Regions from separate parts of the Cylindrospermopsis raciborskii Cr2010 genome, predicted to be linked through region 2. Evidence: predicted binding sites of a transcription regulator. Region 2 holds the regulator's gene; each other region holds the start of a gene.
What was found. The regulator NtcA, encoded in region 2, controls nitrogen genes in cyanobacteria. The targets are predictions, from matches to a motif close to TNTGTANNNNNNNNTACANA.
Positions count from the first base shown of each region.

Region 1: the regulator NtcA is predicted to act here: its motif matches at 3,110-3,129, upstream of pirA (arginine synthesis PII-interacting regulator PirA).
Region 3: the regulator NtcA is predicted to act here: its motif matches at 9,080-9,099, upstream of rpe (ribulose-phosphate 3-epimerase).

Region 1 is NZ_CP065936.1:2,339,456-2,350,395, forward strand. Features, by position in the region: gene argS (arginine--tRNA ligase) at 1-480, opposite strand, end outside; gene C6N34_RS10590 (IMS domain-containing protein) at 598-2,859, opposite strand; gene pirA (arginine synthesis PII-interacting regulator PirA) at 3,188-3,343, shown strand; gene gatC (Asp-tRNA(Asn)/Glu-tRNA(Gln) amidotransferase subunit GatC) at 3,440-3,730, opposite strand; gene C6N34_RS10605 (photosystem I assembly protein Ycf3) at 3,774-4,295, opposite strand; gene C6N34_RS10610 (UDP-N-acetylmuramoyl-L-alanyl-D-glutamate--2,6-diaminopimelate ligase) at 4,326-5,813, opposite strand; gene C6N34_RS10615 (glutaredoxin family protein) at 5,936-6,262, opposite strand; gene C6N34_RS10620 (pyridoxal phosphate-dependent aminotransferase) at 6,368-7,534, opposite strand; gene C6N34_RS10625 (DUF4231 domain-containing protein) at 8,000-8,770, shown strand; gene rdgB (RdgB/HAM1 family non-canonical purine NTP pyrophosphatase) at 8,784-9,359, opposite strand; gene C6N34_RS10635 (phosphoglucomutase/phosphomannomutase family protein) at 9,384-10,850, opposite strand; gene purN (phosphoribosylglycinamide formyltransferase) at 10,877-10,940, opposite strand, start outside.
Region 2 is NZ_CP065936.1:36,533-47,472, forward strand. Features, by position in the region: gene C6N34_RS00150 (DUF3084 domain-containing protein) at 1-1,115, opposite strand, end outside; gene ntcA (global nitrogen regulator NtcA) at 1,400-2,071, opposite strand; gene fabI (enoyl-ACP reductase FabI) at 2,430-3,206, shown strand; gene hisB (imidazoleglycerol-phosphate dehydratase HisB) at 3,305-3,901, shown strand; gene C6N34_RS00170 (ABC transporter ATP-binding protein) at 3,921-4,868, shown strand; gene C6N34_RS00175 (polysaccharide biosynthesis/export family protein) at 5,141-6,574, shown strand; gene C6N34_RS00180 (hypothetical protein) at 6,623-7,528, opposite strand; gene gap (type I glyceraldehyde-3-phosphate dehydrogenase) at 7,895-8,914, shown strand; gene pyk (pyruvate kinase) at 8,994-10,424, shown strand; gene C6N34_RS00195 (transaldolase) at 10,569-10,940, shown strand, end outside.
Region 3 is NZ_CP065936.1:3,449,846-3,460,785, reverse strand. Features, by position in the region: gene gmd (GDP-mannose 4,6-dehydratase) at 1-774, shown strand, start outside; gene C6N34_RS15665 (GDP-L-fucose synthase family protein) at 786-1,730, shown strand; gene C6N34_RS15660 (5-formyltetrahydrofolate cyclo-ligase) at 1,720-2,289, shown strand; tRNA gene C6N34_RS15655 (tRNA-Pro) at 2,301-2,374, opposite strand; gene C6N34_RS15650 (DUF1818 family protein) at 2,436-2,801, opposite strand; gene C6N34_RS15645 (DNA-directed RNA polymerase subunit omega) at 2,813-3,064, opposite strand; gene C6N34_RS15640 (hypothetical protein) at 3,239-4,138, shown strand; gene C6N34_RS15635 (extracellular solute-binding protein) at 4,179-5,327, opposite strand; gene C6N34_RS15630 (NADP-dependent isocitrate dehydrogenase) at 5,380-6,804, opposite strand; partial or broken gene C6N34_RS15625 (GUN4 domain-containing protein) at 6,918-7,376, shown strand; gene C6N34_RS15620 (S8 family serine peptidase) at 7,373-8,962, opposite strand; gene rpe (ribulose-phosphate 3-epimerase) at 9,126-9,836, shown strand; gene C6N34_RS15610 (SRPBCC family protein) at 9,866-10,321, opposite strand; gene zds (9,9'-di-cis-zeta-carotene desaturase) at 10,353-10,940, opposite strand, start outside.

The DNA.
Region 1 (10,940 bases), 1.5 Mb from region 2:
TAGTCTTAATACCTGATGACCACGAAACTCTAAAATTCTGGCAATACAATCACCAATAATGGTGGAACGCAAATGTCCAACGTGCATTTCTTTAGCTATGTTTGGACTGGAAAAATCAACTATCTGCTTTTCAGGTTGATCCACTCTAGTAACTCCTAAACGGGGATCTGTTTTAATGGCATTCAGTTGTGATTCTAAATAGGATGTTTGTAATTTTAGATTAATGAATCCAGGTCCAGCAATTTCTGGTACTTCACACATATCTGATACGTCTAATTCCTCTACTATGGATGTAGCAATAGCCCTGGGCTGCATTCCCAATTTTTTACTCAGGGATAATGCCACATTGGCCTGAAAATCACCAAATTTAGGATTACTTGCTGCTACTAAAATGGGATCTACCTGCATATAATCTTCCCCAAATCTAGCCACTAATGCTTGCTGTAGTTTCAGTTTCAGTTTTTGTTGTGTAGCGTTCATATTTTAATTAAGTCTATTGGTGTGGAAAACTCTAAAACCCGGTTGATTTTGGTTCACTGCTGTCTAACTATTTTAACGGATGGCTAACCTTTACAATCCTCGCTCACAATTTTATCTTTAGGATTTCACTATGGTCATATTGCGGATGCGCCAAGAGTTTTGCTGGCGGTTCAAATCATATCTAACTCGCAATGCTTCTCGACCAGATGTCTGGCGATTTCCCCCTCGGTAAAAATCGGTGATTTCTTTAACCGTAGCTTCCACTAACGCATTGTTCGAGGTATTTCCCTCCTGACGAACAAGTTCTATTTTCACTTCATGTTTATACTTACGATGGCGCTTTGTAGCCATATCCTGTTTAACTATAGATTGCCATTGGGATAGGGCTGGATCTATTAAAATCTTGTCTAATCTTTTGATCTCATGATTGGGACCCATCGCTGCTGCTTTCGTCGATAACCAGGTTTCAATTAGTGTTTGAGCGATCGCCTTTGTGAGTTGTCCGGATGGTGGTGCTGGTTGAGGCGAGAGTGTAGGTATAACAACGGTTGGTTGATTCAACTGTACCACAAGTTTTCCTCCCTGTAAATTTGGCTGGTCTACCATTGTACTGTTTAACCTCCCCCAAATCGCAGGTATTAAAACCCACAGCCCTAATATGCCCCCTATTAGAAAAAATATATTTAATCGGGTTAAATCAGGAAATTTACGAGTGAAATTTTGTCTATACTTATTATGTGAACGATTATGTGAAGGTTTCTCTTCTACCTGTTCTTCTTGAATACCAGTTGAACCTCGTCTACGATGTTTATATTTACTAGATTGGTTTGTTCCCTCCTGTGCAAGGAAACCATGAGAGTTGTGACTATATCCTGAGATCTTCCACTGTTTTCCCCTCTCCTGTGGATGCGCAGTGGAAATTTGAGAAGCTACCTCCATCTTAGGTTCCTTCCATTCCTCTAGGTCTTGGGAGGAACTCACAATAGGTAGGTGTTCATCTTCTCTAAAGCTAGTATGGGGAATGCCAATCCCTGATAGTGAACCAACCTGACTGTTGACTGTCCTTACTTCCTCGGTTGTATATGGATCTGCTGGTAATTGCTCTAAGTATGCTTGTACCTGTTTGTCAGCAAAATAATCTTTTAAGGAAGCTTGCTGTTTACCTAAGTCTCGAAAATGGGGAAATACCTCTTGATCTAACCACTGCTCGCAGTACAAACACAGTCCCGGTAACAAATCTGGTGAATCCTGAGACTGCTGTCTAATTATGGTCAATTGTTCATATTCCCGACTTAGTTCTAAAACACGGGTTGCTTCTTCCGTTTGTCCCAGTAGTAAAGCACACAAAGCTTGTTCTAGATGTACATCTTGACGTTTAGCTAAAGGAAGCAAAATTTGCTTGGCTTGACGAATCAAAGCTGGTTGCCTTTGGCAAAATCCTTTAGCGATTAGTGCGTAAACAAATAAGTAGGTTGCTACGGTAGAAGGTCTTTTACTTTCAGATTCAAAAAGTTTATGTTGTTCCGATACCGTTAAGTGGTGTCGTAGCTGTTGAATAAACCGGAGAAAATCGTCCACATTCAAACCTGTTTGATCATTCCCCACGCCATCAATGCCACCTCTTTGGTCGAGAATATTTTGTAGCAATTCCCAACCTTGATGACGATCCTTAGTCCGCTCCATCGGTAGAGCCAATAGATCCAAAATTCTATAAGGTCTGAGCCTGCATACGTCCGCTGCAATTTCCCCTTGCACACTAGTAAACATTCCCTCCCGCAGGAGCAGTTCCTCTCCTGTTTCTAGGGATATGGCAGCGTTCTCATAATTGCTTTGTTGCCATTGTTCCCTTCCTAATTCCAGACAAGACAAAGCAACCGTTAGAATAACGTCTGGCAATTCATCAGCATTGGTTAACGTACGCCTTTGAGAGTGACGATCAGACTTACCTGGGACCCTATTCGTCAAGTATGGCTGACCTAATCTTAGTACCAACTCATATTCACCCAACTCTTGAAGTAGTACTAAGGCACCAACTAAGTTTTCTTTGGCAACGTCTATAGTTAGGGGTTGAGGATTATGATTTTGGTTACCTGTTTCCCCATTGTCCTCGGATGCTATCTCTATTTTTGTCTGATCGTATGCGTATGCTAGATATGCTTGATCGTATTTACTACGCTCTCTCGGATCTGAGAGAACCATGTAGGCTTGTTCCAGGATTCGCTTGCGAGCAGCTATTGCCAAGGTAGAATATTCCCGTTGTGGCAGTTGTAAAATGCGATCATTATAGGCCTGACGGAGTTGCTCCTCGGTTGCAGCCAATGGGAGTCCTAAGATTCGGTAATAATCGAGCGCGATTTGCACAGCTTGCTTCCCCTGCACCGTGTTTAATCCCCATTCTAGAGATATTTAACCTGGACTATTTCCACACAATATTGTACCAAAAAGCCGTCTCTAACATAGAGGACTACTTAATTTTACGACAACTATTTCTAGTAAGCAAGGCCAGTTTAACCGCCCAGCACCTAAATTTTATTCTTCGGGTGAGAAACTGCTCTCAATCCAAGAATGCTCCGCAACATTTCTTTACCTTATATATCTTGACCCCCAGTTTCAGATATTATATTATTTTTCTGTAATGTAGGTTACGGAATGTTGGGTTTGAGCGGTTAAAATCTACTGTCCGAATTGAAGACAAGAGGTCACATAAATGATTAATTCTAGATCACAAGCAGCTAAAAAGGCTGAACAAGTACACAGACAAAATATACTCAAAAATCTTGAGCACCGACTGGAAGCAGCAAGAACAAAAGGTGACGAGAGTCTAATTCGCCAATTAGAAGCCGAGCAGGCTTCTTATCAGTAGACTTAAACTGTTCTAGTCTTTTTAAAAACAATAAAATCGCCGTTGGTACTTCCTGTCCTAGTTCAGGTTATGTCCTTCGGCAATTTTTTTAGGTCTTTACTCCCCATTGAGGATTTTGGGAACTTTGAAAAAGTCACCCTCCTGTTGGGGAGCACTTCTAAGTATGGCCTCTCTGTCCAGGTAGGGTTGTAGTTTGTCTTCCCTAGTCACATTGCTCAAGTCAATGGCCCTGGTGGTAGGAGGGACGTTGCTAACATCAAGTTCCCCCAGTTGTTCTACATACTCCAAAATTCTTCCCAGCTGGAATGTGAATTGTTCCTCCTCCTCTGCTGTTAATTCTAGCCGAGCTAGGTTGGCTACTTTACGGACCTGTTCGCGATCAATCATGTTTTAGCAATAAATAATTGGTTATTTAAAATTTGGTTATTGGTTAAAAGAATACATCAATTTGCGATCGCCCGGTAGTTTTCAACCAGTTTTGGGCTTCAATGTAGTTATTAGGGGCCAGACGAATTGCCCGGATCCAATAGTCTGCGGCCTGGTCAAATAGTGCTTCTCCACCATCGTTGTCACCTTCTTCCTTTGCTTTTTCGCCCTTGTAGTGATAGATCACAGCGATGTTATTTAAGGCCTGAGGTAACCGAGGATTCAAATCAATGGCTTTATGATAGAAATCCAGAGCTTGATCATGGTCTCCATTGCTGGCATATATCAGCCCCATGTTGTACAAGATAAAACTTTTATCATTTGTATCTTCTTCTAAAGATAGAGCCTCTTCGTAATATTCTAGTGCTTCGGCATATTCCCCTTCAGCCTGTGCTGACATGCCATCTCGATAGTAAACAAAAGCCTCTTTAGCCTTTTTATTAGTTGGCAGAAGTTTCAGGATTAAATCTGCCATAACGGTAAAAGACTTGTCAACAAAATTATCGTTTTTCTGTGTTCTTGGCATATTTACCCCTAAAGTAACATCATTGCAAATTTAGCTATTCTGAGCTGCTCTTAAATGTAAGGCATCACGAGCTTGTTCTCTATCATCAAAATGGATTTTTTCCGTCCCGAGAATTTGATAATCTTCGTGACCTTTACCTGCTAATAATACACCATCACCTGGTTGAGCTTCCAGTATAGCAGTATGAATAGCTCTAGCGCGATCGCCAATTACCAGTCTTGACACATCCTCGGGCATACCCGTCAGGATATCTTCTAATATTGCATCTGGGTTTTCAGTGCGTGGATTATCAGAGGTTACCACGACCACATCTGCCAAATCCGCTGCAATTCTACCCATTTTTGGACGTTTTGTTTTATCCCTATCCCCTCCACAGCCAAAGACGCAAATCATTCTTCCCGGTATAAATGGACGAGCCGCTTTAAGTAAATTCTCCAAACTATCAGGTGTATGAGCATAATCCACAATAACGCTAATATCCTGGTGAGGATTGATTTGAATTCGTTCCATTCTGCCAGGGACACCTGGAAAATTAGGTATATAATCTACCACAGTTTCCAAATCCAACCCCAGATGTAGAACCGCAGCTACAGCTGCCAAAAGATTTTCTAAGTTATACTGTCCCACCAGGGGGGAGCTAAAAGGGGAATTACCCTCGGGAGTATGTAAAATACCGCTGACACCATGAGGTTGATAATTCAGATCACTCACCCAGAAATCGGCACTAGTATTATTAATGCTGTATGTCCAAAGCTGCTGTTTATCCAAACCAATAGTTAAACGTTGTCCATAGTGATCATCAATATTAATAACTGCTCTTCCTTGAAGATAGTCAGGAGTAAATAACAAAGCCTTAGCTCGAAAATAATCTTCCATATCCTGGTGATAATCAAGATGATCTTGAGTAAGATTGGTAAATACAGAAACCTCAAAGGGACAGCCAAAAACCCTATCTTGGACTAGGGAGTGGGAACTAACCTCCATAATCCCCAACTGACAACCAGCATCAACAGCTTGAGCCAGATTGTGCTGTAAGTCAATTGCAAAGGGAGTGGTATGGTTAGCAACTTGAGAAAACCCAGGCCATCGAGTATAAAGAGTACCGAGTAAAGCCGCTGGCAAATTAGCTTGATTGAGAAAATACTCAATTAAATGGGTAGTAGTAGTTTTGCCATTAGTCCCAGTTACGCCAACGATTTGCAGTTTTTCCGCTGGATAGCCATAAAAAGCTGCACAAACCTGGGCACAGACCTTATTAAGACTGGTAGCAGTGATTACGAGAGCATCTGAGGTAGGGGGAGTTTTGGATGCTGCTTGTGGGGAGATAATGGCCGCAACCGCACCAGCAGCTAAAGCACTAGGCCAGAACTCGCCTCCATCAACCCTGGTTCCAGGTATGCCAATAAATAAATCCCCCTCACCACAAGCGTGGGAATTGGTTTTGACCCCCCGAACTTCCACATCTTTACCCTGGTATTCCACGCCATCAATAACAGCCAATAATTCTCTTAAATTCATTATCTCATACCTCATCGCGAAAAGATCTGGCAGATGTCTTGTGTCTATTTTGCACGATTTTAACCACAGTACCTAACGAATTGGCAACTGGCAATTCCATCTTCTGTGTTTTATTGGAATATTCATCTCTCCTGATCTGCTAAGATCAACAACTTACTAGCCGTGGTTAATAGCAAGTTCTCTAATTGCTGAACACTTGCACGGGGAGAAGGACGGGGCACAGATTGCAAATACTCTGTTTCTCCACGCCATAGAAACAACACGGGAATTTCATACTGATAGGCGGCAAACCAATCTTCACGGGTGGTAATATCACGCACTTCTAAAGTAAAACTGATATTAGCATCTTTATTACTACTTTTACTATTGTGATGGGTTATTTGTTCTAACTTTTCTATTAATCCCTCACAAAGATGACAACCAGGTTTACCATACAGGATAATTTGCATTATGTGAATCATATTAGTAAGATGTATTAATTTATAGCTTTAGCCAGCGCTCAGGAAAGGGTTTATCCCTTACCCGGTGCAGGTGGCTACAGCTATATTGTAAAACTAGGAGAGGGAGCGAACAAACTTGTCTAGTCTTTCCACTCCTTTCTTAATTGTAGTCATATCTGTAGCATAAGAAAACCGGATGTTGTTATCAGCTCCGAAAGCTATCCCTGGAATAACAGCAACTTGATGGGATTCTAATAAAGCATCGCAAAACTCCAGAGACCTTAAACCGGTTTTACTGATGTCGGGAAATAAATAAAAAGCCCCATCAGGTCGCGCACAAGTCAACCCAGGAATAGAGTTGATGCCGTCATACATAACCTGACGACGTTGAGCAAAAGCTTGACGCATTTCCTCTACACAGTCTTGTGAACCTTCCAGAGCAGCGATCGCACCATATTGAGCAAAAGTACAGACATTAGAAGTACTATGTCCTTGAATAGTAGTAGCAGCTTTAATAATTTCCAAGGGTCCTGCCAAATAACCTAAACGCCAACCAGTCATGGAATAACCCTTAGCAAAGCCATTACTAATTAAAGTCTTGGAAAAAATTTCCTCACCTAGGGAGCCAATACTAACATGTTGTGAGCCATCATAGAGAATCTTTTCGTAAATTTCATCAGAAACCACAAAAATATCCGCCTCCACAATCACCTGAGCTAGATCTCGAATTTCTTCTAATGTGTACACCATCCCGGTGGGGTTAGAAGGGGAATTAAGGACAAATAACTTAGTTTTTGAGGTAATAGCTTGTTTGAGCTGTTGGGCACTAATTTTATAGCCATTATCAGCATAGGTTGGTACAATTACTGACCTACCACCTGCTAAAGTAACCATTTCTGGATAACTCAACCAATAGGGTGCGGGGATAATTACCTCATCTCCTGGTTCAATTAATGCCATCATGAGATTATACAAGGAATGTTTACCCCCATTAGTAACCAAGACGTTGTCTGGTTTATAGGCTAAACCATTATCGCTTTTTAGCTTGTTAGCAATAGCTTCTCGTAGCTTTGGCTCACCAGCGGCAGCACCATATTTGGTTTTGCCTTCTTTTAAAGCCTTTATAGCTGCATCTCTAACATGGGCTGGAGTATCAAAATCCGGCTCTCCAGCACTGAAACTACAAACATCAATACCCTCGGTCTTCATACCCTTAGCTTTAGCTGTAATAGCCAGGGTAATGGAGGGTGTTACCTGACCTACTCTTGCTGCCAGTTTCATTCTACTTTTCTGAGTCAATCTCTATCATATATAAGGATATCTCAGAAATTCGGTTGAAATTTGTATTTTCTTTCTGGTAGGTTGAGAGTACATAGCCTATGTACTTGACGATTGTTTATGAATAGCTTCTTAAATTTAGATAAATAAATTTGAGCACGCACTTATATTTATATACAGTTGGTTTGTTGGGTTTCGTTCCTCAACTTGTAACATATTCAATTATGTGTTAATTGCATTTAACTTTTTTTAAAAATACTTTTTTTAAACTTTTTTTAAATAATTGATGACATAAGACCATATATTATTTATTGTTAAATATCAGGTTAAAAATGGACATATTGGCAAAAACTAGGTTAACATGGTGTGGTTATTGGGGGAAAAACGTGTTTTCCCCCAAATCGGCTCAATTAGAAGTTGAGTCATAATTGCCTACAGCCAAATTTATTTTCCTGACCTTTCGCAAAAATGTTGTTGTTTTTAAAACTGATTGATTATCTATTAGCTGCTGTTTTTATTGGTGCAGCGCTAATCATTTATTTCGACTCTAATAATCAGCCCTACTTGCTAGCTGGAATTGGAGCTTCCGCAGTAGCCATTTTGCTGTTTCTTATCAACAGAAACTCAGTAGGTGCAGCGGAAAAACAAGCCAAGAAAAACGAATTCACCAAAAAAGCTGAACTTTACACATCCCTGTTACAGAATAGCAATTCCTTGGAACATAACACTATTGTCCCTGCAAGGGCTAAAGCTCTCGAATATTGTCAAGATTTGATCAATGACTATAAAAAAACCAGGAATATAGCCAGATCTCTTTACTATGTCTTACAAATTTCCACGGTAATTCTTTCAGGTGTCACACCAATTTTAGTCCTGGTTGATAAGCTAGAAACCGGACAACCCTGGTTGAAGTGGCTACCTGTCATTTGTCCTGCAGTAGCATCTATTGTCGCTAGCATTGTTACATCTTTTCCCTTTCAAAAAAATTGGGTTACAGCCAATACAATTGTAGAGTTATTAGAAGCAGAACAAGAAAAATTCATTTTAGGAATCACACCCGCATATCGTTGTTATGATGTTGTTGGTGACCTAGAACAACAACAAAAAGCCAGTCAAGCTGTAGAACTATTCATTAGCCAAGTCAATAGCATTCACTTGCAACAAGTTCAACAATCAACTGAACAACAGTCCGATAAAAGGAAAGAAGAAACTAAGACTCAAGATCCTGCGTTAAATTAGAGTTCGGGGGAAATTAGTCAACTCCAAGCAACTGGGGAATTATCTGTCTCAGAGCATGACCCCGGTGACTAATGCTTTTTTTCAACTCCGGTGACATTTGAGCAAAGGTCAATTTTTTTTCCGGAACATAAAAAATCGGATCGTAACCAAACCCCCCCTCTCCCCTCACTTCATACAGAATTTCTCCCTCACAACTACCCTCAGACTGGAAAATAATTTCCCCCTGAGGGTTAGCAACAGCTATGGCGCAGATAAATTCTGCTCGTCGGTTCTCTGTATTTCCTAATTCTCGCAATAACCGCCCAATCCTTTCCCCATCGGTGTTTCCATACCGAGCAGAATATACACCAGGCGCACCATTTAACCAATCTACCGATAAACCAGAATCATCTGCGATCGCCCATTGAGATGTATATTTTGCAACCTCAACAGCTTTCAAGCAGGCGTTTTCAGCAAAGGTGGTTCCAGTTTCATCCACATCTAAATCAGGGGGTTTGGGAGTTAGTTCCCAACCAGAATCGGATAAATAAGCCTCCATTTCCCTTAATTTTCCCAGATTTCCCGTCCCTACCACAAGTGTTTTTTTCATTGTACTAGTAAATGTTGGTAAATGTTAATTTGATTCTGCCCAGGTTTTTGCCCAATTTAATGTTTGGTGAACTTGTTCTATGGTAGATGCTTCACAGTAAAGTCTTAAAACTGGTTCAGTGCCACTAAATCGAATCATCAACCAACTTTCATCCGCAAGACGAAATTTATAACCATCTATGGTCTGACAATCAATGACTTTTTTACCGGCAATTTCTGTTAATTTCTGAGTTTTTAGTTGTTGTAGTAATCTATCGCGGATCTGCATACTTGCCAATGGTAAATCTATCCGATCATAAGCAGAGAAGAAATTATTCTTTTCCTGTAATTGCTGATAATATTCACCCAAATCTAAACCAGAATCCACAACTGCTTCTAATACGTACAATGCAGATAATAGAGCATCCCGCTCAGGAATGTGGCTACCATAACCAATCCCCCCGGATTCTTCACCACCTAATAAAACTTCTGTCATCAACATTCTATCAGCAATGTATTTATAACCAACAGCAGTTTCAAATATTGATAAACCTAGGGATCTGGCTACACTGGGAATTAAGTCAGACCCACTGACGGTTTTGACAATTTCTCCGGTAAAATTGCGTCTGGTTTTTAGGTGATCTATCAAAATTGGAATCAATATCTGAGAACTTAGAAAATTGCCATTTCTATCCAACGCCGCAATGCGATCGCCATCTCCATCAAATACTAAACCAACCGTTAATGTTGACCGATTTTGTTGGTGATGAATTTCTGTATAATTTTTAATTTCAGCTGAAATTTCAGAAATATATTTAGGCAAAGGTTCTGGTGGTTTTCCGCCAAATAGGGGATCTCGATTGCCATTAATTTCTTTCACTTTTTGCCCTAATAGCCTCCCCAAACCACTAGCTGCTGCACCATGCATCACATCAACAAATAGTGTTAATTTATCCGAGGATATTGCTTCCTGAATTGCCTCAATATTCACTTTCTTTGCCAATGCTTGACAATAACTTATCCAGGGATCAAACGTCTCTTCTTTTCCTAGATTACCTACTGGGGAAAATTCTACAGTTAATAATCTTTCTATTTCCTGAGTAACTTCTGGAGGGACTGAACCCCCAAAAGCACTCTTGACTTTTAACCCCAAATAGGAGCCAGGGTTATGACTAGCTGTGATCACTAAAGCTCCCAAAGCATTAAAATCTTTAGCAGCCCAACTAAAAGCAGGTGTTGGTGCATAGTCCTGACTAAATAGAACATCAAATCCTAAAGCTTTAATAGCATCAGCCACAACGCGGGCAAAATTTTCCGCCATAAAGCGACGGTCATATCCGACTACAATGGTACGGCTACCGGTCAGGGAATAATATGTATTATATAACACTTTAGCTGCTACGGAAGCAACTAAAGTCAGACGTTCAAAAGTAAACTCATCAGCGATTACTCCTCGCCATCCATCAGTACCAAACTTGATAGGACTAAGAAGCATATTGGTTAATATGGGCATGGATATAAGCTATAATTTCTAATCTTTTAGATTTTATCAGCTACCTGAGCAATGGCCAATGGTAAGATCCGGTGTTCCTGAACTTGGATT
Region 2 (10,940 bases):
CTCACTACATATTCCCTACCATCCTGAATTTGTTTAGTCAGTTGTTCCACCCTTTCTTCACTTATACGTAGTAAGTCTGTGTTATTTTGGTTGGTTCCTGGTTCATTTAATTGAATGCTGGCGTTATTATTAGCTTCCTGAAATATTTGGGTAATGACCTGATTGGCAACGCTAGGTTTATTCACACTAACTACAGCAGATGCTATGACCTGACCACGAACCAAAGCTAATTTACCCAAACGTAGGTCGCGATAAGACTGATAATATTTTTCCAATCTTGCTACCTCTTGTTCTAAATACTGCTGCTGTTTTTCTAGCTCCCCTAGTTGCACTTCTCTACTAGCAATAATTTGTTCTCGTTTCCTAATTTCTAAATTGCGATTTTGAATTAGCCTATCCAAACCAGCAATTTTTCGATCTCGCTGTGCAATAATTGCTTTGCGGTTGAACAATTCTCGATCTCGTTTGGTAACTGCATTTTTAGCCTCATCAATAGCTTGTTGAGCTTGAGCATATAACTGCTGACGTTCACTTCTTAATTCTCCCACTGCCAATCGTAAGGCTTGGCGTTGTTGGTATAAATTTTCCAGTTCACCCAGGGCCTGTCTATACTGAACCACAACCTTACCTAGTTTGCTCTGGGTTCCCCGGAGTTGAGTTTGAGTTTTAATCTGTTTTGTAGTAGTAATGTCAAGTTTAGCTTGTGTAGCTTTTTGTTTACTATTTGCTTCTTGTAAAGACTTATTTGTTTCTATAAGCTGGTTTTTAGCTTCTTCTTGAGCTTTTCTAGCTGCAATTAGTCTATTCTCTATATTAATCTTCTGAGCTTCAGCAGTTTTTAATTGTTCCCGTTTATTTCTGAGATCTTTTTGAATATCTTCTAACTCAAATACACCCTTTCTCAAACCCTCGTCGGCGGCAAATAAAATGGCCAAGGTGGTGGCGGAAATCACACTACCCGTAAAGATAGTGACAATAACCGCCGTTTTCTTGGGACGTAAATTAAACAGAGATAAACGTGCTTTACCTACTTTGGTACCAATGCGATCGCCGAGGGTGGCAATCACACCGCCCAAAATTAAAATTGCTGCTATGAGGATGTACCCAGTGGCCATCTTAATCCTACCGCCAAAAAAGCTTCCATATACACTTTACTACTTTTAACCATGGTCTGTGGAGAAAAAGAATTGGATAGAATAGTAAAGTTTAAATATTGTTTGACAGCCATAGGTATCCATGTCTTGGAGTCATAGAATTGCACCTTATTAAAATTGTTGCACGGTGGACACAGGGGGATATTGGTCCGTAAGAGTAAACACAACTTGCCTGGTGAATTAGACCCCCCAGATTTTTCCGTGAGCTAACTCAAATTATAGCTTATAAGCAAACTTGGTAAACATTAAGTAAACTGCTTGCTTAGTGCGACTGGCTTATGCACAGTGATTTTTTTCTTGTGGATAGAAATCATTTTTTTCTCCCGCAAGTCTCCTAGTAACCTGGTTACAGTCACTCGGGTGGAACCTATTGCTTCTGCGATCGCCTGATGGGATAACTTGAGGTCAACAGTAACCCCGTCAGCACAGGGAACACCAAAGTCGCGACAGAGAATTAGCAGAAAACTGACTAACCGAGAACCCATATCTCGGTGAGCAAGAGTTTCAATCATCATTTCTGTTTGCAGAATCCGCGAGGAGAGGCCTCGCAGCATAAGCATTGACAGTTCTGGATTTTCCTTGAGGGCCTGCTCTACCTGCTCAATTGGCGAAGAGAGCAATTCCACCGCAGTAAAAGCAACTGCATGGTAAAACCTATCTGATTTATTACCTGTTAGTAATGACAAAACACCGAAAACGCTATTTTCCCGTAGCAGGGCCACTGTTATTTCTTCTCCTGCTTCATACACCCTGGAAAGTTTCACAGCACCTCTGAGAAGAAAATAAACTCGTTCGGCCGGATCCCCGGGAAAAAAGATGGTTTTGTTACGTTCAAACGTCTCCACAACAGGGGGAAAAGCCCCCGTTGCCATTTGACGAAAAACATTTGCCAGGGCTTTATCTTGCATTACGATCATCTCCCTTCCCTTACCCAACACCGGAAAAACAAAAACTTAATACCTAAGAATACAACTGAAGAATCAAGAACGCACCGTCAATCTTTCTGTCTTTTACTATACTCAAATTTGCTAGTCTATCTTATTTTGTCGATCATGATACCCAATTTTGGTGATTTTTAACCTAAAATGGTGGATCACCCCTCCCCTGGAGGACAATTTTGGGGTTTTTTCGGTTCAAAATTTGCCAGATCTTTAATAAGTTCTTAAACAATCACCATAAAAAGGTTTATGGGGACAGAGAATTATCAAGATCACATTTAGGATAACATTTAATTTAACAATATTCTCAATAAGATCAATCGCGTTAACAATTTTTATGCTAAACCTGTCCGGTAAGAATGCCCTGGTTACGGGGATTGCCAATAGTCGGTCTATTGCTTGGGGTATTACCCAACAACTACATGCAGCTGGAGCTAATCTGGGAGTTACCTATTTGCCCGATGATAAGGGTAAGTTCGAAAAGAAGGTCTTGGAGTTAGTTGAACCCCTTGAACCTAGTTTATTTCTGCCCTGTAATGTAGAGAATGAGGAACAAATCCAAGCTACTTTTGACGCTATTCAACAAAAATGGGGTAAGCTAGATATTCTCATTCACTGTCTAGCTTTTGCTAACAAAGAGGATTTAAGTGGAGATTTTAGTCAAACTTCTCGCTTAGGATTTAATAAGGCATTAGAAGTTAGCACTTATTCTCTTATTCAGTTAAGTGGAGCAGCTAAACCTTTGATGACAGAAGGTGGTAGTATTCTGACTCTTTCCTATTTGGGCGCAGTGCGCGCTATTCCTAATTATAATGTAATGGGAGTAGCCAAAGCTGGACTAGAAGCTAGTGTGCGTTACTTGGCAGCAGAACTGGGACCCCAAAATATTCGTGTCAATGGTATCTCCGCAGGTCCCATCCGCACTCTGGCTTCCTCTGCTGTAGGTGGTATTTTGGATATGATTCATCACGTTGAGCAAGTGGCTCCCCTTAAACGTACTGTTACTCAATTGGAGGTAGGTAGTGCAGCTGCTTTTTTGTGTAGTGATTTATCTAGTGGAATTACTGGACAAATCCTATATGTAGATGCGGGATATGAAATTATGGGCATGTAACTAGGTTCAATATTAAGCATCACCGACGTTCTACGTCGGTTAGTGTTTGAACTACTTGCTAATGAACTAACAAAAAAATATAAAAATATAAGTTGACAATGAGCAAAGAAAGACTCGCTACGGTTAAACGTGTTACAGGAGAAACAGATGTAACCGTATCCATTAATCTTGATGGTACGGGAATTTGTAAGTCTAATACGGGTATTTATTTTTTGGATCACATGATCCAGCAGATTGCCTCCCATGGTTTATTTGATTTGGATATTCAAGCTACAGGTGACTGGCAAATTGATGACCACCACACCAATGAGGATGTGGGTATTACTTTAGGTCAGGCTCTCCATCAGGCACTTGGTAATAAAAAGGGTATTGCCCGCTTCGGTCATTTCATCGCTCCTTTGGATGAAGCACTGATCCAGGTAGCTTTGGATTTCTCTGGTCGCCCCCATCTCAGTTATGGATTACATATTAGTACGGAAAGGGTAGGAACCTATGATACTCAACTCGTGAGAGAGTTTTTTGTGGCTTTAGTAAATCATAGTCAAATGACTCTACATATTCAGCAACTAGATGGTATTAATTCTCATCATATTATTGAGGCTACCTTTAAGGCTTTTGCTAGAGCAATGCGCATGGCCGTGGAGATCGATCCTCGTCGCGCTCAAACTATTCCTAGTTCTAAGGGCGTGTTATAGTTGATAATAAAATACATTCATGTTTAACAATTCTCCAGCAATCCTTACCTCTCAGGTGAGCAAGGTTTACCGCACAGGATTTTGGTCGCACCACAAGATTATATCTCTCCACAACTGCTCCCTAGAAGTCTATCCAGGAGAAACTTTTGGCCTTTTGGGACCTAATGGTGCAGGAAAAACTACTTTGTTAAAAATTTTACTGGGAATAAGTCGTCCTTCTAGTGGTAAAGGATTTTTGTTGGGGAAACCACTAGGCGATCGCTCGGTCAAACAGTTTATTGGTTATTTACCAGAAAACCCCTATTTTTACGATTATCTGACTGGATACGAGTTGTTAGAGTTGACTGGGGAGATCTTCCGAATTTCCTCCCGTGTGCAACGACAACGGATAGTTCATCTGTTAGAATTAGTCGGGTTATCCCAAAATCAAGCTCGCAAACAAAGGATTGGTTCCTATTCTAAGGGAATGGTTCAGCGAATTGGTTTAGCCCAGGCGTTAATCAATGATCCAAAAGTGCTGTTTTTGGATGAGCCTATGTCTGGACTTGATCCCTTAGCACAAAATCAAATGCGAGAAATTATCCTTTCGCTTAAATCTGCAGGCAAAACCATCTTTTTTAACAGTCATATGTTAGGGTATGTAGAACAGATTTGCGATCGCATTGGCATATTAAATCAAGGGGAAATAATTTGTAGTGGATCCCTGAGTGAATTATTAGGGGAAGAGAAAGGCTACTATATCAGGGGTAAAGGAGGGGATAAAGAGATATTACAAAAAAGATTGGGAGAGATACAATTTGAACGGGAAGCTATATGGCATGGCATCTTAAAAGAAGATTTATATGATTTTCTTGCCAGTTTGCGGTTAATGGGTGGGAAAGTGATTAAAATAAGCTTATGTCGTCAGTCCTTGGAGGATTTTTTTATTCAACAGTTATCCCCGTTACCAACCCAATCAAAACTTTAACCTAACCTTACCCAAAACTAATAGTTTGGACAAGTTACTCCCGGATAATGAAGCTTGTGGATGAAAATAAATGAAAACAATGCTATTGGGAACTTACACAGCTAACTATAGTCAGGACTTAGGTATAGAGCCAGAATGCTTACCCGACTCTCATTTTTAGCCATCAAACTTGTCTATAGCGTTCTTTCCAAGCTATATTTCCAAATTTTTTCAGCTGTTATAATTTCTAAACCTTACTATTACAAATGCCAAGCACAAACTCTCAGGTAAAAATGGTTAGCAAAAACTTCTGGAAACCTATTATCCATTCAAGCACAGCCCTAATCTTACTGACCACCCTTAATACAGCCTGGCCATTGGTCAGTTTAGCTCAATCAAAACCCCAGCCAAAAGTAAATTCTGCCACTTCTAGTCTATTCACCGATTACCTATTAGGTGGTGGAGATCGGATTCGTGTGAACGTTTTTGAGGCGCCAGAATACACCGGGGAATATCAAATCCCACCTGGGGGAGAAATCAACATGCCATTAATTGGCAGCATTCCCGTTTCTGGACTAACAACCCAACAAGCAGCAGACGAAATAGCCAGAAGATATGCTCGGTTTCTTAAACGCCCTTTAATTTCAGTAAACTTGTTAGCTCCCCGTCCCATCAACGTTTTTGTTGCTGGAGAAGTGACACGACCTGGATCTTATAGCTTGAGTTTACAAGGAACAGGAGGTAACAATCCTGGTGTACAATATCCCACAGTATTAGCCGCCCTAACCACAGCAGAGGGAGTAACACTAGCAGCGGATGTGACCAAGGTACAACTACGACGTCAGGTGGGACGTTCGGGAGAACAGGTGATAAGTCTCGACCTGAAACAAATTACCCAAACAGGAAGAATACCCATAGACATAACTCTCAGAGATGGAGACACCATATTTGTCCCCACTGCAACAGATTTTAATGTAGCTGAGGCCCGCAACTTATTTGCAGCCAGCTACGCTGCTAGTAGAACAGCACCGCGCAGGGTAGCCATTACTGGTCAAGTTTACCGTCCTGGTTCCTACTTGGTTGCTGCAGGGGGTGGAAACGACAGTGGTGGTTTACCCACAGTAATGCGAGCCATTCAGTTATCGGGAGGAATCACATCCCAAGCTGACGTGCGCAACATTAAGGTTCGTCGTCCTACCAGAACTGACAAGGAACAAACCCTAAACATCAATTTGTGGGAACTGTTGCAAAGCGGAGACTTAAATCAGGATGTGGTGGTACAAGACGGTGACACTATTATTGTTCCCACAGCAACACAAGTAAACACAGCAGAGGTAACCCAGTTGGCCACTACCACCCTATCGCCCGCAACAATCAAGGTGGGGGTAGTTGGGGAGGTAAAAAGACCAGGGGTTACTGAGCTTCAGCCTAACAGTTCTTTAAACCAAGCTTTGTTAGCAGCTGGTGGATTCAATGATGCTAGGGCAAGTAGTAGTTCAGTGGACTTGGTTCGTCTTAATCCCAACGGTACAGTTACTAAACGAGCAGTAAAGGTTGACTTTTCTAAAGGGATAAATGAGGAGACCAACCCTATTCTGCGCAATAATGACGTTATAGTGGTGAATCGTTCAGTTTTGGCTAGGACGGGAGATACTTTAGGTGCAGTTACTGCTCCCCTAGCTCCCGTATTTAGCATCATTAGTCTATTCCGACTACTGGGATTTTAGCAGTGGGGGGGGGAGATCCATAATCCCTCCCACCATCTGTAAACATCATTAAAACTGGTAGGAGAGTCCTAGAGATAGTACGGGATAAATATTTAACCATTTCAGGTCATTTTCTAGTTGTTGTCTTTCTTTCTCAACATCAGCTTGAATTTGGTTCCGGATCTCAGGGGTTGCAGCACCTCCAAATTGAGGTGCTAAATTAACTTTAGGGGATCCCGTAAACATGACACCTAAGTTGGCGGAAAAACTCCAACGGTTACCAGGTTTAACTGCATTTCCCCAACCAATTCCCAGATATGGGGCCACACTATTAGGAAAGGAAACTTTAGCTTTAACTGATCCTAACTGGTCTGAGGTGTATTCTTGGTCGCCTATTTGTATTTTTTGATTACTGTTGGATTTGCCAGTTCCTTCTATATTGTTGTCTTGGAATACTAGACCTCCCGTTAAACGAAAACCTGAGTTTTTCCAAGGGTGGTAGTCTACCAAAGTGGAGACACTGAACAAATTGAGTTTAGCATCATAATCAATCCCGGACTCGCTGATGTTAGCATTAGTACCAAACCCCCTAACTCCCAATTTGGCATTGAGATTGGGTGTGATTGATTTGGTTACCGTTGCACCAATACCAAGAGTGCTAATTTCAGGAGTAACTCCCCAACCACTGGTTGTTGGGCCAGTTTGGGTTGTTTCTTGGGTGGGTTGAGGAGGTTGTGGTGTTACCGGTTGTGTGGGAACACAACGGGAATTCAAAGGGTAGACTTTACAAAATTCTTCCAAATTAATTGGTGTTTCCGCTAACAAATCGGCAGCTTGGTAAGAAAAAGTACCTGGTTGTAGGGTCACCACCTGTGCCAATACTGTCTGACTGGTGGAGGTTACAATAGCCAACCCGCTGGTTAATGTCAATACTGATGTAGCTAGACCTGTTAATTTATCTATCTTAATATTCATGTTAATCCCCCACACCATGTTTTTAATTTAATGCAATAACCTAACTCATTTTTAGTTCCCTGTCAATCTAAAAGTTACTGAAAATTATTATCGGTATCCTGATTCAGACCTGCCTAAGTATAAGTGGGTGGGTGGAATTAAATATAATATGAACGTAGGATGGGTTGAGGAACGAAAGCCATCCTACAAATAATTGTGCCTCCCTACTTAGTGGAGATAGTGAACATACATTAAACATTAAAATATATAATCGAAATTCGCCATATCAGTCTTCCCACTGTAACAATCAGCTAAGTTAGAAGAGAACTAACCTGAAGAGTTCTCCATGGCTAAAGCTATAAATATCTACAAACAGGAGGTTAAATCTTGCCTAAGTTAAAGATTGCCATTAATGGTTTCGGACGTATTGGCCGTCTGGTACTCCGTGCTGGTATTAATAATCCTAATATTGAGTTTGTGGGAATTAATGATTTGGTTCCCCCAGACAATCTGGCCTATCTTTTAAAGTACGACTCTACCCATGGTAAATTAAAAAACCAAATAGAAGCCAGGGAAGATGGCATGGTCATTGATGGTCATTTCATCCCTTGCGTTTCCGTGAGGAATCCCGCTGAACTACCTTGGGGTAAATTGGACGTGGATTATGTTGTAGAATCTACAGGACTGTTTACGGATTTTACCGGAGCGGAAAATCACTTACAAGCGGGCGCTAAACGAGTGGTGATTTCTGCTCCCACAAAAGATCCTCAAAAGGTGAAAACAATCGTGGTTGGTGTTAACCATGAATCCTACAATCCCAATGAGGATTTCATCGTCTCTAATGCTAGTTGTACTACAAATTGTTTGGCCCCAATTGCTAAAGTAATTAATGACAACTTTGGGTTAGCAGAGGGACTGATGACCACAGTTCATGCTATGACTGCTACCCAACCTACAGTGGACGGACCCAGCAAAAAAGACTGGCGCGGTGGTAGGGGAGCTGCTCAAAATATTATTCCCTCTTCTACCGGTGCTGCTAAAGCAGTGGCCCTAGTTTTACCAGAATTGAAGGGTAAGTTAACGGGAATGGCTTTTAGGGTGCCCACACCGGATGTGTCCGTAGTGGATTTAACCTTCAAAACTGTGCAGGCTACTTCTTACAAGGATATTTGTGCAGCGATGAAACAAGCTGCTACAGGTTCCCTGGTGGGCATTTTGGGTTATACCGATGAAGAGGTGGTTTCTACGGACTTTCAAGGTGATGCCCACTCTAGTATTTTTGATGCTGGTGCGGGTATAGAGTTAAATTCTCATTTCTTTAAGGTTGTTTCCTGGTATGACAATGAGTGGGGTTACTCTAACAGGGTTGTGGATCTAATTGTGTACATGGCACAAAAAAGTAGATAACTGCTACTGTTTGTATTTCTCATCATTCCTCTGGGCTTAATTGGGTTGTGCTACCCCCACCCTACTCTTAATTTCTATGATGCGTCGCACCAAAATTATCTGCACTATTGGTCCTGCTACAGCTGCACCGGAAAAGTTACAAGCTTTAGTAGAAGCGGGAATGAATGTGGCAAGACTAAATTTTTCCCATGGAGCTTATGAGACACATGCCCAAACGTTCCACAATTTAAGACGCATTAGTAATGAAGCTGGTAGACCTGTGGCAATCTTACAGGATTTATGTGGTCCCAAAATCCGTTTGGGAAAACTCCCACCAGAAGGGATCATGTTGGCAGCTGGTACTGAGGTAACTTTTCTTTTACAGGAAAAGGGGGAAACTACTCAAGAATTACCCTTGCCTCTACCCACTTTATTTGCCATGATTCGACCTGGTGAGCCAATTCTGATTAATGATGGTCGGGTAAAGTTAACTGTGGTTAGTCGCAATGCTGACCAAATTCGTGCACGGGTAGATACTGGTGGATTAGTTTCCTCCCATAAGGGTGTGAATTTACCTGGTACTCCTTTACCTGTAAGTTCAATTACAGAAAAGGACCTGCAAGACCTACGGTTTGGAATGGAGTTAGGTGTGGACTGGGTAGCAGTGTCTTTTGTGCGCTCTACCCAGGATTTGGAACCCGCTAGACGAATGATTGAGGGTGCTGGTTCTAAAATTCGTCTGATTGCTAAAATCGAACGTCCTGAGGCGGTTGAACACTTGGATGATATTCTCAAGGTGGCTGATGCAATTATGATTGCTCGTGGTGATTTGGGTGTGGAAATGCCTATTCACCAAGTGCCATTAATTCAAAAGGATATTACTCATCGCTGTAATCTCATTGGTAAGCCGGTAATTACGGCTACTCAAATGTTAGAGTCTATGATTAGTTCCCCTGATCCAACTCGAGCTGAGGCAACAGATGTGGCTAATTCCATTTTAGATGGTACGGATGCGGTGATGTTATCTGGGGAGACCGCTGTGGGTGATTATCCTATGGCAGCAGTACAAATAATGCACAACATCGCTTTACAAACAGAGCAGGCAATTAAAGAAGGAAGTAAACATACTTGGAACCGTGAATCTGGTCTTCTGAGTGTCACTGAATCAGTTGCACAGGCAGTTTGTCGAATTGCTTACGAGACAGGTGCTAAGGCGATTCTTTGTAATACTACTTCTGGCAGCACGGCAAGATTGATTTCTAAATATCGTCCTTTGACCCCGATTATTACTCTGACCTCTGAACCTATTGCTTATCATCAGTTAGCATTGTCTTGGGGTGTTCAACCTTTGTTAATTCCCCCAGTTCATCATGCTGAGGAGATGTTTACTAATGTGGTGAGTACGGTAGTTAATCAAGGTTTGGTGGAAATGGGTGATAAGGTGGTTATTACCTCAGGAGTTCCAATTGGTATGTCAGGCACAACAAGTTTAATCAAAGTGCATTCTATTGGACAACCAATTACAGCTTAGTAGATCTAAAATGGCTATGAGATCCCGGTGATAAAGGGCAATTCTGGGAGAAGGTTGCCATAATGGTAATCGTTTGGAATATCAAAGAGTTTAAATATTTGCGAATTGGTAAATCCTGAACCCAAGAAAATCATGGAGTATACTATGTCTAAAAACTTACTAGAACAGTTGCGTGAAGTAACGGTGGTTGTAGCAGATACTGGTGATATTCAAGCTATTGAAAAATTTAAACCCCAGGATGCAACAACAAATCCCTCTTTGATTACTGCAGCAGCTCAAATGCCCGAATATCAACATATTGTTGACCAAACTCTCATTAAGGCTAAGAAAGATGCTGGAAATAAGGCTAGTCACCAAGAGGTGGTTTCTCTGGCTTTTGACCGCTTGGCAGTTTCCTTTGGTTTAAAGATTCTGCAAATTATTCCTGGTCGGGTTTCTACAGAAGTGGACGCCCGTTTGTCATACGATACTGATGGAACTGTGGCTAAGGCTAGATATTTGATTTCTGAGTATCAA
Region 3 (10,940 bases), 340 kb from region 2:
TATACGGTTGATTCCGTAGCTATGGGAACCCTACGTCTCTTAGAAGCTGTTCGTGACTACCAAAATCGCACAGGGATTCAAGTTCGTTTCTATCAAGCTGGTTCTTCAGAAATGTATGGTCTAGTACAGGCTGTGCCTCAAAGTGAAACTACACCCTTTTATCCCCGTAGTCCCTACGCCTGCGCTAAAGTTTATGCCCACTGGCAAACTATCAACTATCGAGAATCCTATGGCTTATTTGCCTGTAATGGTATTTTATTTAATCACGAATCTCCCAGACGTGGGGAAACCTTTGTAACTCGCAAAATTACTAGAGCTGTATCCCGTATTGTAGCTGGTAAGCAAAACAAATTATATATGGGCAATTTAGATGCCAAACGGGATTGGGGATATGCTAAAGATTATGTGCGAGCTATGTGGTTAATGTTACAAAAAGAACAGCCAGATGATTATGTAATTGCTACTGGTGAAACCCACTCAGTGAGGGAATTTTTAGATTTGGCATTTAGTTATGTGAATCTCAAGTGGGAGGATTATGTTGAATTTGATCAACGGTATTTAAGACCAGCAGAAGTAGACCTATTAATTGGTGATTCCACCAAAGCTAGACAAAAATTGTCTTGGCAACCCTCAGTTACCTTTGAGCAGTTGGTAGCTTTGATGGTAGAAGCAGATCTACAGGCATTAGGGCTAAACTCCCCCCATAGCAGTAGTTTGCAAATTCCCTGGGATATGGCAATTATTCGTCATGAGATAGGTGCTCTACATTTTTAAGGGGTGGAAAGATGAATGAATTAGAATTAGAAAGCAAACGTATTCTGGTAACAGGTGGAGCGGGTTTTCTAGGTCGCCAGGTAGTAGCTCAATTATGTCAAGCTGGAGCTAATCCAGAAAAAATCACAGTCACACGCTCCCGTGATTGTGATCTAAGAGTTTGGGAAAATTGTCAGCGCGCAGCTAATCAACAGGATATTATCATTCACCTAGCTGCTCATGTGGGGGGAATTGGTTTGAATCAAGAAAAACCAGCTGAGTTATTTTATGACAACTTAATCATGGGAACCCAGTTGATCCATGCAGCTTATCAAGCAGGTGTGGAAAAGTTTGTCTGTGTGGGAACTATTTGCGCTTACCCTAAATTTACCCCCGTTCCATTTCAAGAGGAAGATCTTTGGAATGGTTATCCTGAAGAAACTAATGCTCCCTACGGGATTGCTAAAAAAGCTCTTTTGGTTCAGCTCCAGTCCTATCGTCAGCAATATGGTTTTAATGGTATTTACTTACTACCCGTAAATCTCTATGGACCTGAAGACAATTTTGACCCCAAAAGTTCTCATGTGATTCCCGCTTTGATTCGCAAGGTTTACGAAGCCCAAATTAATGGAGAAAAACAACTTCTGGTCTGGGGTGATGGTTCCCCTACCCGGGAATTTCTCTACTCCACAGATGCAGCACTAGGTATTGTTATGGGAACTCGGTTTTATCATGAATCTGCTCCCATTAATTTGGGTACGGGTTATGAAATCTCTATTAAGGACTTAATCACTCTTATTTGTCAATTAATGGAATATGACGGAGAAATAGTCTGGCAAACAGATAAACCCAATGGACAACCAAGACGCTGTTTAGATACTCAAAAAGCTAGGGCGGCTTTTGGTTTTACCGCTCAAGTGACCTTTGAGCAAGGATTGAAAAATACCATCCAATGGTATAGGCAAAATGCAAACTAAGGTCAGCAAGAAACAACTGCGTTACCAAATATTGGCAACTCGTCAATCCATGACCTTACAAGAATGGCAACTCAAGAGCGATCGCATTTGTAGTATAATACAATCCTCACCTTTATTTACCCGAGCCAAAACAATTCTCGCCTACTTGAGTTTTCGTCAGGAACCGGATCTGAGTTCACTGTTTAGTCGGTCTATGAATTCCCAACGTCGTTGGGGTTTCCCCCGCTGTGTTGGCAAATCTCTTGTTTGGCATTTATGGCAACCAGACACCATTCTAACCATCAGCAATTATGGCATTGCTGAACCAGATCCCTGTTCTCCTACCATAGACTCGACGGAAGCTGACCTCATCCTGGTTCCCAGTGTGGCCTGCGATCGCCAAGGATACCGTTTAGGTTATGGTGGTGGTTACTATGACCGATTTTTGAGTTCTCCCACCATATCCCACATACCCACTAGAGGGGTAGTTTTTGATTTTGCCTACTTACCAGAAATACCCTGGATTGATCCTTGGGACCAACCATTGGGAGGGGTTTTTACTGATCACCAGGGTTCTTAAAGAAACTGGAATCGGAGCGGCGGGATTCGAACCCACGACCTCCACTACCCCAAAGTGGCGCGCTACCAAGCTGCGCTACGCCCCGTTAACTAAATTAAATCACTTTCCTTAATATATCAAAGGTGAGAAAAAAAAGCAAGGGGTTTTCAAAAAACTTTCAGAGTTGCCACGGCCTTGACTAACTCTTGGACAGCATGGTCACTCAAGTATCCTTGAACCGATCTTCCATTAGTCAGGATAAATCGCATGCTATACAGATGAGCATCTCCTTCTACTTCCATCCACACTAGATCGGATTCAGCTTCACAGGTAATTTTTTCTTCATCCATGAGTTCCGATGTCAAAACCCTGATGGTCTCCACTAGTTGGGTTAGTAAACGGCAAAAATGTTCCAGCTCTAGTTGGGTTAGTTCGACGGCCCAATCGTCACTTCCTACCAGACCATTAAATTGGGTAGAGTCTGGTTTCCAACCTATTTGCCAACCAGTTCCCCGTTTAACTACCTTTTCCATTTTCCGTAGTATTACAGCCAATCACTAGGTAACTCACCAATAATTTCTGGCTGAGTTAACTCATCAGACATTTCAATGATTGCTCTAAGCACCGGTTTCATAATGCTATCTTCGTTATTCTCAAAGTCTTCATAACGGCGACGTTTAGCACGATTAGCCACCTGCACAGTGATTCTATAACGATTTGATGCGGCGTTAATCAAATCCTCTGAGCGCTGCATAACTTGAGATTGGGTGGTCTCGAACCTGGAACGTTTGAGCATAGTTGTTTTGGGTTGAATTTTTGACGTTCGATTCACTTACTCACCAAATACTAGCACAATTATCAAAAAACGACTAAACCCACAAGATAATTGTTGGATAATTTTAATGAATTTTTTGAACACTTGTGATACCCTATTTGTGTTACAATCCTTACTTGAACCTAGGAAAAGATCATGAACGAGCTAACAAAGTCCGATCTCAGGGAACGCTTAGGCAACATAGATCAGATCCGCGACATACTAATTGGACCTCATTTGAGAGAGTATAATAACCGTCTAGAACAGCTGGAACGTGGTTTGGCATCGGTTCAGTATGAATTGCGCAATCGAGGTGAGGAAACTCGTCAAACAATCTTAGTGGAGTTAAACGCTACTGCTGATCTATTAGAAAAAAAGATTCGCAATCTAATTATTAAGGATGAGGAGGAGAAATTTAACCTCAATCAGCAAATAGATAATATTAACAAGCGCATTCTCACGGCCACCCAGGAACTACAAGATTCCGTAACAGCTGAATTAGACGAACTAGCGGAAAATGCCGATAAGCGGTTTAAATCAATACAGACAAAAGACGAGGAGGAAAAGCTAGAAATTCGTCAGCAGATTGAGCTAGTGAACAAAAGGCTAGGGGGTAACATTGAAACGGTGAAGGAAACATTTCAACAGCAGACGAAGACCTTGCAGGAAAATTTGCAGGCCACTCGGAGTAAGTTGCAGGATGAAATCACCGAGCTACGTGCCCAAACCATTGAGGAGTTGGAAAGGTACTCCTCCATATTAACTCAAGAGAAGGTTTCTAAGGATGATATGGCGGAATTGCTGTTCGAGCTAGGTCTAAGACTCCAAGGAAAGGAATTTGTTCCCGAGCTCCAGCAGGTTGCCAATTTCACAGAAGAGCTGCAAACAATTATAACTGAGTCCCCAGACCAATCTGCAACGGACTTGATACCTGAAAATCCCCCAGAAGTAACGTCAGAATCAAAACCCACGGTTTCTAGTTCTTCCCCACGCCCTAAGGTAGAAGGTTCTACTCCCCGTCGGACTAGAACCAGTCGTCTTAAGGGAGGTAATTAGCTAGGTGGGTGGTGAGAATTCGGCTAGCATCAGAGATTGTTTAGCCAGTTTTCATTTTTAAAAACAATTCCTCGTACTGGTTTATACTTTCTAAGGATAAGGGTTTTAAGAACTCGCATTTTTCTAGTAATTCCTGCTCAATTAGGAGTAAGTTTTGTATGGAATCACTTATACCCTGAACCTTAGAAGTATTGATAAAAGTAGGGGTGTTGGTTTTACCCAACATCACAATTTGTCCAGCAATGTCTGGTTGCCAACAAAAGTCAATCCATTGTGATATTAAATTATCTGTTTCCTCAGTCATTAGTGTATTTGCTGGTTGCACCCATAAATCTGCCCAAATTGCTGTTCCTGACTGGGGTATAACTGCTCTCAATTGGGGATAACGACTTAAAATAGGGATAATGTCATTTGACCAACCTACTGCTAACCATGTGTCTCCAGTAATTAGGGGTTCTAGATAGTTAGTGGAGTCATAGAATTTCACCTGCTGATTTAAACTCTCCAGTTCTATGTTTAAGTTGGGAATTTCTAGTAGATTTACTGTGTTGTAAGATCTGCCCAGTTTCTTTAAAACCAATCCAATCACCTCTCTGGGGTGATTGGGTAAAGAAATTCGAGAGCGCAAATCACTTCGCCATAAGTCACTCCAATCTCGTGGTTGCCAATTAAGGGTCTGTAACTGTTTCTGATTATATACAAGCACCGTATTTCCCCAACGATAAGGTGCGCCCCATACTTTACCTTGAGAATCCCAATTACCCTGATCATCCCGTTTCACCAACTGCTGCCATTTTTCCTGTAAGGATGACCATTGTTTACTTTTTTTTATTGGTAAGGGTCGAATTAATTTCTGCTCAATAGCTGGTTTTAACCAATAGTCTCCCAAGGTTACTAGGTCACAATGGGGTGATTTTTTCTCTCCCGGACTTTTATCTCTTGTTTCTCGCCAAGTTTGTAACTGTTTAAACAAATCATATATCTGATTTTTTGGTACGAAACTTAGTTTGACATGGGGGAGTGTTTTATCTGATTGTAATCTTTTGTTAAATTGATTGACCACATAGCCTGGTATAGAATCCTTTAAAAGCAATACCTGGAATTCTGATTGATTTTTCCCGTTACATCCTATGAGTGTTTGACCAAGCAGAATTCCACCCACATTAAATAGAAAATTCCTTCGTTTCATTTTGTTTCCCCAATTCCTGTCCCCATTTTTGCATACCAATACCAATATGATATCAGCAGTTGAATTGTTGAATAATTGTGTCAGCAAATTCAGAGCATTTTAGTGGTTCCACTGGAGGTTCCATTAGCCGTGCTAGGTCATAAGTGACTTTACCATCAGCTATGGAAGCACCTAGCCCTCTTTTGATTAAATCCGCTGCTTCCTGCCATCCCATGTATTCTAGCATCATCACTCCTGAGAGGATAACAGAACCAGGATTAATTTTGTCTAATCCTGCATGTTTTGGTGCTGTGCCATGGGTAGCTTCAAAAATGGCACAGGAGTCTCCAATGTTTGCTCCTGGACCCATTCCTAAACCACCGACAATGGCCGCAGCAGCATCGGATAAATAATCTCCGTTTAAGTTCATCGTGGCTAAAATAGAATACTCATCTGGCCGTGTCTGAATCTGCTGAAAAATGCTGTCAGCAATCCGATCATTTACCATGACTTTATCTTTCCATTGTCCATCCCCGTGGGTAGACCATATTGAATTGATTACTGTTTCTACTTCTTTGACAATTTGTGCTTTTTTCTCTGGTGTCAAATTGTCAAATCCCGGGTCAATCATTCTGGCATTTTCTTCCAGGGAAATTTGGGGATTTTTCTCCTTATTGCCTAAAATCCATGATTCCCTTTCTGTAACACACTCTGCGCGAAATTCCTGGGTCGCTAACTCATAACCCCAATCTCTAAACGCTCCCTCGGTGTATTTCATTATATTCCCTTTATGCACCAAGGTTACCTGTTGTTTTTCTTTGGGTAGTTGTAAAGCATGCTTTAGGGCACGTCTCACCAGTCTTTGGGAACCACTCCTACTAATCGGTTTGATTCCTATTCCCGCATCCAGGGGAATCTGTTTTTTGCCATGCTCTGGTGTCGCTGGTATGAGATCTTTGTTCAGGATGTTGATCAATCGCTCTCCTATTTCACTACCTTGCTTCCATTCTATCCCCAAGTAAATATCTTCCGTATTTTCCCTATAAACAATTACATCTAGTTTATCTGGACTTTTATGGGGAGAAGGAGTTCCCGCATAGTAACGACAGGGACGCACACAGGCATATAAATCAAATATTTGACGCAATGCCACGTTCAACGAACGAATTCCACCACCTATGGGGGTAGTGAGTGGACCTTTAATGGCAATACCATATTCCTTAATAGCTGTAAGAGTATCCTGAGGTAAGTACTGGTAGGTTCCATATAAATCGCATGCTTCATCTCCAGCATAGACCTTGAACCAACTAATCTTTCTTTTGCCATTGTAAGCCTTAGCCACTGCTGCATCTAGCACTTTCTCCGTAGCTGGCCAAATATCTATACCTGTTCCATCACCGCGAATAAAAGGGACAATGGGATTATCCGGAACTATGGGTTCCCCGTTCTGGAAGGTGATTTTTTCGCCGGTCGGGGGAGGGGTAATTTTTTCGTACATGGTTAACACATTCCAAAATAAGGTGAAGCTAATTTAACGCAGGAACCCATTTGTTTTGGTAATTTCATGATAGCATGAATCCATCAACGGTAAACCTTAAAAGTATGGAGTCCCAAGGAATTCTACCCCTCAAATCGGCCTGTGGTATTAGTTATGATTCTTTGGCGCAGTTGCTCGTCAAGCAAGATTTTCAGGCTGCTGACCTATTGACAATTCAACAAATGTGTGAAGTGGCGGGAACCCAAGCAGTGCGCAGAAAATGGTTATATTTCACTGAAGTGGAAAATTTTCCCATCCAGGATCTGCAAACTATTAATAGTCTTTGGTTGGCTCACTCCCAAGGCAAATTTGGTTTTTCTGTGCAGCGGGAACTTTGGTTGGGAGTAGGTAGAAATTGGGATAGGTTATGGCCTAAAATCGGCTGGAAGCAGGGTGAAAAATGGACTCGCTATCCCCATGAGTTTACCTGGGATTTGACCGCCCCTAGGGGTCATTTACCCCTATCTAACCAACTACGGGGGGTGCGAGTTATGGCCTCTCTCCTATCTCACCCCGCATGGACTTCTTCTTAGTTTTCTCCAACTGTCCACCAAGCTAGGGCGTAGTCTTGTTTTGATCGGTTAACTTGGTTTTTAAAATCTACGCGTACCTTATACTTACCACCTTCACGGATGCTGCAAAAAATATGCTCCACGTTGTCAATTTGACTTGTGGAAGAGCAATTGGAAATTTTTATGTTCTTTTCATCGTCTTTTAAGAGGTAAATATCTAAGTTATTTATTCCTTTGTCTATAAATGTTTCGTCCGTATCATATAATTGGTTTTGGTTGGTATCCTCTAGTTCTACTAGTCTGTCCCAGGTCAAGGTAATAGCTACAAAACTATCTTTTTTTAAGGGTTTTCCCAGGCTATAGTCTATTGATGAGTTGGCACTAATCCTATGATAATCCCAACCAATGGTTGGTACTTCATTACCGGGCCCCCATTGTCCCCACATAAATTGTTGGTAAGCACGAAAAACATTTAAATGACCTGAACCCATTTGGGGATCCAAGGGAATTCCCGGATTTTGATAGGCCTGGGAAACTAGCCAATCTCTATTTTGTTTATCTACTAATGTCCTGGTCATTCCCAGTCTTAGTCCATTACCATTATCTAGGATTTTCTCCGCTGAGTTTAATAGTACGGCTTTCATGACTTGATGTCTCCTGGCATCAATTCTCCAATTTACAGCCTGCTTTCTTATTTGTCTATCAGCAAATTCTTGTAACAGACCTATGGCAGCCGTTACCTGGGGCGCTGCAAAACTTGAACCAGTAGATTTATTTAATTTACCATCCGGGTTAATTAACGGAATATTTGTCCCGGGCGCTACTAAACCTACAGAACTACGCCCATCAATGTTAAATTCCTTCCCTAATAGGCGATCGCTCACTTCTTGGTTATTTCCTGCTAAATTAGAAACATGGAGTTTATCAAAAATTCCTCTCCTTGCTGATGAAAAGGCCACGTTAATGGCGTTAAAATTGTCCGTAGGAATAGAAATTCCTCCTTTACCCTGATTTCCAGCAATTACATAGGTTACATCATGCACTCGACTTGACCAGTCAACACACAAAGTTAGTAGAGCTTTACCATCTAACACCGGTTCTGGTCTAGGATCGCGATTAAGGGGTTCGCCAAAACTAAAATTAATGGCTCGTACATCCCCACCATTTTGAAGGGCAACATGTTGTGCTGACAAGCACTCCTCTGATTGACCTAAGTTACGGCTAAATCCAACAGCAGAGGAGTATAATCTTGCTTGAGGTGCCACTCCTGGAAGAGACTTGTCTTGACTAGTCATCACTCCAGCTACATTGTAGGCGTGAGTATCAACACCAAAATTAGACTGAGCGGGTGCATTCAGTGAAAATACGGCAGTTGGGGTAACGGCGCGGTTTTTAGATACGGCTTTATCCAAGCCAAATAAACCGGGACGGCCGATTTCTACCTGACCCAGGGCAATTTTACGACCGGTTAATTTATAGGGTGGTTGGTGTAAAATCAGAGCATTAATACCATTAGTTCCCAGAAAACTGCTAGATTGGAAAGATGCAAGTGCTGGTATACCTAGTGAGTAAATACCCAACACGCATACAATCAAAGTTTTCTTCATAGCTTTCAATAACCCATAATCGTGTTCACACTTACACACTACAGTAGGAATGAAGAAGTTCTACTTTTCGCCAAGGAAAAAATTCCCAATTTGTAATTGAAAGGAATTGCACCATATTCTGTTACCATACTTACAGACGAAGACGATAAAAAACCCACTAGCCATGACTCAAAACCGATCTCAAAAGCCCATAGTTATTGCTCCATCCATCCTATCAGCAAACTTTAGTCGTTTAGGCGAAGACATTCGTGCGGTAGATGCAGCAGGAGCAGATTGGATTCACGTTGATGTAATGGATGGACGTTTTGTTCCCAATATTACCATTGGTCCTCTGGTTGTGGAGGCGATTCGTCCAGTTACAACCAAACCCCTGGATGTCCACTTGATGATTGTGGAACCAGAAAAATATGTAGAAGGCTTTGCTAAAGCTGGTGCGGATATTATTTCCGTCCATGCTGAGCATAATGCTTCACCTCATCTGCATCGGACTTTAGGACAAATCAAGGAGCTAGGTAAACAAGCCGGGGTTGTGCTCAATCCTGGGACACCTTTACAACTAATCGAGTATGTACTAGAACTGTGTGATTTAGTGCTGATCATGAGTGTTAACCCTGGTTTTGGTGGACAAAGTTTTATTCCTAGCGTGGTGCCCAAAATTCGTCAATTGCGTCAGATGTGTGATGAAAAGGGTTTGGATCCTTGGATTGAGGTTGATGGTGGTTTAAAAGCTAATAATACTTGGCAGGTATTAGAAGCTGGAGCTAATGCCATTGTAGCAGGTTCAGCTGTATTTAATGCTCCTGACTATGCTCAAGCCATTGAAAATATTCGTCATAGCAAACGTCCTGTCAAGGAACTGGCCGTTTCTCTATAACGATTTGCCATCAAAGGGGATATGGTCAATTATCTAGTTGTGTCTGGTTGTAAATCAACGGCATACTGTTTGAATCTTTCTAAGTCTGCTTGGAGTGTTGATTCCACCACCCGACCTAAAAACAAATTGTCCATCAACTTACCAAGGATTCCTGGTATAGCGTAGGCGACCGTCATCTTGACAATACTACCCTCTTGATGGCGGTCATAAAAGCGAATAGCTCCCTGATTTGGTAGGCCATCAACCGATTCCCACTGAATAATTTGCTGGGAGGTAATTCGGAGGATGCGGGATTTCCAGGTGAATTCCAGACCGCCCGTGCTCAGTTTCCAAAGGGAGATGGTGGGGTCATCGGTGGAGATATTCACCGAATCAATCCATTTCATCCATTTGGGCATTTGTTGTAAATCAGACCACAATTCCCATACTAGTTCTATGGGAACTGGAACTTCTATCTGTACACTATGCTCTAACCAGTCAGCCATGGGATTTGAGTTTTGTTTGAGACTTTACATCTTAAATTTTAGACTGCCCAGATGCTAAAATTGCCTTAGCTGCTCGTTTACCGGAAATAGTCGCCCCCTCCATACTATCAATATAGTCTTGTTGCGTATAACTACCAGCTAGGAAAAAATTGCCCACAGGTGTTTTCTGATCCGGACGGTATGGATCCATCCCTGGTGCTTCTCTGTAGAGAGATTGGGCCAACTTAACTACACTGTACCAGGTCATGTTTAACTCCCTAGAAGAAGGAAACAACTCATGAACTTGCTTGAGTACATGGTGAGCGATCGCCTCATTGCTTTGTTTAATGAAGGGATCACCAGGTGTGAGAACCAGCTGCATGAGGGAACCTTGTCCGGGGCGATAATAATCTGCGGGACTGGTTAGGGCCAAATCAGCAAAACAGGAGAAGTCAGCATCAGCGGTATATAATAAATTATCTATACCGACAGCTTGATGGAGCTGGTGACGTTTTTGAGAGTCTTGTAGTTCTGTGACCCATCCATCGAACCGGAGTTGCACAGTAGCAACGGGTACTGCGTCTAATTTGTAAATATTGTCAAATTCTGACCACTTGCGCCAGGATGGGGGAAGTACGCG